2 regions of the Pseudoalteromonas sp. PSi26 genome follow, and region 1 is predicted to be linked to the other one. Evidence: predicted binding sites of a transcription regulator. Region 1 holds the regulator's gene; the other holds the start of a gene.
What was found. The regulator MetJ, encoded in region 1, represses methionine synthesis genes. The targets are predictions, from matches to a motif close to TAGACGTCTAGACGTCTA.
Positions count from the first base shown of each region.

Region 2: a site for MetJ is predicted at 1,343-1,360, ahead of metA (homoserine O-succinyltransferase MetA). Genes of this name have one in related genera too.

Region 1 is NZ_JBHNYT010000009.1:63,094-65,570, reverse strand. It holds gene metB (cystathionine gamma-synthase) at 1-772, opposite strand, end outside; gene metJ (met regulon transcriptional regulator MetJ) at 972-1,292, shown strand; gene ACFI34_RS11535 (malic enzyme-like NAD(P)-binding protein) at 1,361-2,477, opposite strand, start outside.
Region 2 is NZ_JBHNYT010000008.1:121,898-124,374, reverse strand. It holds gene ACFI34_RS10805 (homocysteine S-methyltransferase family protein) at 1-340, opposite strand, end outside; gene metA (homoserine O-succinyltransferase MetA) at 330-1,277, opposite strand; gene ACFI34_RS10795 (M24 family metallopeptidase) at 1,461-2,477, opposite strand, start outside.

The DNA.
Region 1 (2,477 bases):
TTTCTTGATGCTGCTTTAAACGCACATTTAGTGTTCGCAACCCACGCAATGTTAAATAACTATCAAATGGCGCACCTGTAATACCTATATTATTTGCCCACCATGCCAGTTCATCGCCCAGCTCTTGTGAAGCAGCAATCACTGCTCCACCTACTACATCTGAATGACCATTGATGTACTTGGTGGTGGAATGTACAACTATATCAACACCAAATTTAATAGGGTTTTGTAATGCTGGTGATAAAAATGTGTTATCGGCAGCGACTAAAGCACCGCACTGCTTAGCAACATCGGTTATTGCTTTAATATCAGTTAAACGTAGTAATGGGTTACTTGGTGTTTCTATCCAAATTAGCTTAGGTTTAATTGCTAAAATTTTATCTATACTTTGTGCTTGTGTTAAATCTAAAACTTCTAGCTTGAGCAAACCGCGCTTTTGCAGTGAAGTAAATAAACGATAGCTTCCGCCGTAACAATCATGTGGGATCACTAACGTATCGTCATGATTCAGGATTTGCGTAGCCAAATGAACGGCAGACATACCCGTGGCAGTAATAATACCGTGTGCGCCACCTTCAAGCTCAGCCAAGGTTTCGGCTAAAATATCACGATTGGGGTTACCACTTCGCCCGTAATCGTATTGACGCTTTGTATCAAAGTCGGCAAACGAATAGGTGGTTGATAAGTAAATAGGTGCGACAACTGCGCCATGATGTTTGTCTGCTTCAACACCACTTCTTACTGCAATGGTTGCTTTATTTTTTTCGCTCATATTCGTCACCTATTTAATTTGGATGTTTAGACGTCCAAAAGAGTAATTTATCTTATTAAAGATGTCAAAACATTTAAAGCTCTAGATGGCTAAACAACTAGTATTTGACTATCTTTTTTAAATCGATAGAATTTCACGCATATTCATATGCATTGTAGTGCATATGAGCAATTATTAATCTGAGGCGACGATACATCTTATGGCTAAATGGAATGGTGAGTATATTCACCCATACGCAGAACACGGGAAAAAATCAGAACAAGTAAAAAAAATTACCGTTTCAATCCCACTAAATGTATTAAAGGTATTAACGGACGAACGCACGCGTCGTCAAATTAATAACTTACGTCATGCAACAAATAGTGAATTACTTTGTGAAGCATTTTTACATGCATTTACCGGTCAACCTTTGCCTAACGACGACGACTTACGTAAAGACAACGCCGAAAAAGTGCCTGAAGAAGTGAAAAAAATAATGCAAGAAATGGGGCTAGAAGTGCCTGTTTTAAACGAAGACTAAACGTAATTTAGACACAAAAAAACCTCAACTAATTGAGGTTTTTTTGTGTCTAAATTACGACTTAGTCGTTATTCCATATAGTTTTCTGGTAAATCAATTTGTGCAACACCTGACTCTACAGCAGCTATTGCAACCGCTTTTGCAATGCGTGGTAATAAACGAGGATCCATTGGTTTTGGAATAATATACTTATCACCAAACTCCAGCTTATCAACACCCGCAGCCGTCAGTACTTCAGCAGGTACAGGCTCTTTGGCAATACTTCTAATCGCTTCTACAGCTGCAATTTTCATTTCATCATTTATTGCACTGGCGCGTACATCAAGAGCACCGCGGAATATAAACGGAAAACACAGTACATTATTAACTTGGTTAGGGTAATCTGATCGACCCGTTGCCATAATTAGATCGTTTCGAGCAGAATGAGCCAGTGCAGGATCAATTTCTGGATCTGGGTTTGAACAAGCAAACACAACTGGTTTTTCTGCCATTAATTTTAAATCATCGGCAGCTAATAGATTAGGTCCCGATACACCAACAAATACATCTGCATCTTCAATAACATCTTGCAACGTGCGCTTGTCTGTATTGTTAGCAAAAAGTTTTTTGTATTCATTTAAGTCATCACGACGAGTATGAATAACACCTTTACGGTCAAGCATATAAATGTGCTCGCGCAAAGCACCACACTTAATTAACAGCTCCATACAAGCAACCGCAGCAGCACCGGCACCCAAACACACAATAGTCGCATTTTCGATAGACTTGCCTTGCACCTCAAGTGCATTCAACATACCCGCAGCTGTTACAATGGCAGTACCGTGCTGATCATCATGAAATATCGGAATACTGCAGCGCTCAATCAATGCTTTTTCTATTTCAAAACACTCTGGTGCCTTAATATCTTCAAGGTTAATTCCGCCAAACGTGTCAGCAATATTAGCAACTGTATTAATAAAGTCTTCAGTAGTGCGGTGTTTTACTTCAATATCAATAGAATCAAGGCCAGCAAATCGCTTAAATAGTAATGCCTTACCTTCCATTACGGGTTTTGAAGCAAGTGGGCCTAAATTACCTAAGCCTAAAATTGCAGTACCGTTAGTGATAACCGCAACCATATTCCCTTTGCCTGTGTATTTATAAGCGTTTGCAGGGTCTGCAGCGATTTCACGCACGGGTTCTGCA
Region 2 (2,477 bases), on a different contig from region 1:
TGGCCGACTCAAGGTTTACTTCACGGCTTATGCTTGCCATGTCGTAATCTTCCATCGAAATGGTGGTTGAGTTAAAGGTATTGGTTTCAATAATATCTGCACCGGCAGTTAAAAAACCGCGGTGTATATCGGTTATTAGCTCTGGCTTAGTGAGGCTTAATAAATCGTTATTACCTTTAATTAGCACATGCCAATCTTTAAAACGCTCGCCTCGGTAGTCTTCTTCTTCAAGTTTATGAGTTTGGATCATAGTGCCCATAGCGCCGTCTAAAATTAAAATACGCTCTTTAAGCGCTTCACTTAGTTCGGCTTGTTTGTTGGCGGCTGTATTATTCGGCATAGTTGTTAGTCCTCACATCTTGGCTAACTAAATTAATATCATACGGTGTGGTTTGATACACGTAGTAATTTAACCAGTTCGAAAAAAGTAAAAAAGCATGGCTTTGCCACGTTTTTGACGGTTGCTTGCTTGCATCATCATCGGGAAAATAGTTTTCAGGTTTTGGCGCATCTGGGCTTTTTTGTAAATCGCGCTCGTACTCCCCTTTTAGGGTGTCGGCATCGTATTCTGGGTGGCCGGTTATAAATACTTGGCTACCCGATTTGTTTTTTAGTAAGTAAGCACCTACTCGCTCAGAGCCTGCTAATACAACTAAATCATCACATGCGTTTATTTTGTTTATATCAATGTGCCCATAACGTGAGTGTGGTACTAAAAAGGTATCGTCAAAACCCCGGGTTAATGCGCCATGTTTAAAATAACATTGATGGGTAAATACGCCACACAGCTTATTGGGTTTTAAGTCGCGCTTTAAATTATAGCTATGGAATAGCGCTGCATGAGCCGCCCAACACGAAAACAACGTAGAGGTAACGTGTTGCTCTGCCCAATCAATAATGACTTTAAGCTCTTCCCAGTAGGCAACATCTTCATACTCTAAATGCGCAAGCGGTGCGCCTGTAACAATAAGCGCATCGTAGTTGTTATCTTTTACCTCTGAAAAATAGCGATAAAAGGTATCTAGGTGTTCTTCTGAATTATTACTGCTACGGTGAGTGTCTAGGCGCAGCAGCTCTACATTTACCTGCAAAGGAGAATTTGCAAGTAAGCGAATAAACTGTACTTCGGTTTCTACTTTATTAGGCATTAAGTTTAATATAGCCAAACGCATTGGGCGGATTTCTTGCGTTTTTGCACGGCTTTTTGGCATTACGAATACGTTTTCTTGGCGCAAACGTGCAATGGCTGGAAGCTCATCCTTTACGGTAATTGGCATATTTTTAACTCCTACTCATAAAAACTCGTACTAATTATGAACTGAAAGCAAAAAATATCAACCTCTAGATGTATAGATGTCTAAATGAAATTTATTCATTATTACTTAAGTCTGTGGTAAGCAATGAGTTAACCCCCTAAAAATAGGCTTAACTCATTGCATTTAAAACACTTACTTTTAAAACTACTCGTTATTACTTACTAAAACTAAATTTTGTTGAGGAGGAATTAAATACTCTGCGCCGTTTTTGGTAATCACAGCCATTTCTTCAACTGAAATGGTTTTAAACTCAGTGTTGTTCAAAGGCCAACTAAAAAAGCCATCAAAAGCAAACACCATTCCTTCTTTAAGTTTACGATGAGCAGCAGGCCTTACTTGGGCACTGCGAGAGCCACCTAAATTGGGCCCGGTATCGTGTGCAACATACCCAACCGGGTGGCCGGTACTCCATGGCACAGGTTCTGAGTTGTATTTATTCATTAATACGGTTTGAGCTTGATCCACGTCTATACCCTTTACGCCAGGTTTCATGGCATTAAATGCGGCAAAACCGCTGTCTCTTGCGTTAATCCAATATTGCTGAATGTTGGCCGGTGCAGAGGTTTCCCCTTCTTTAAGTACATAAGCAAAACGCTGAATATCACTTACCCAGCGATTGTAGAGCTTTACACCAAAATCAATTTGAATTACGTCACCCGGCATAATCACTTTATTTGTAGAATGCGAATGTCCGCGGTCTGGGCCTGAGTTTACATTAGGATTTTGGTCGGCAGCCCATGCGTCGGTTACACCTCGAGCTTTCATTTTAGCTTTTAAAAATTTGGCTACATCGGCATCAGTGGTTTTGCCTGGAACAATGGTTTTATAAGCCTCTAGTTGCCACTTTGCTGAAAGCATTGCAGCCTCCTTCATTATTTCAACCTCCGCAGGTAATTTAATTGAAAGCCATTGATAAACGACTTCTTCAGAAGATACGAGTTTTGCTGTTTGCTTTGCGCCTAATAAGCTCGCTAGTTGCTTGTATTGTGAGTGAGATAAGCCATCAGCCTGCGCGTTAAGGTCAGAGACATTTATTGCAATGCGCTCAAAAGGTTGCTTTTTTATAAACTCAGCGGCGTATTTTAACGCAGACACACTGCGTGGCACCGAGATTACTTTTTCATGTATATTTAGCTCGTCGAGTGCTTTTGCTTCGCTTGA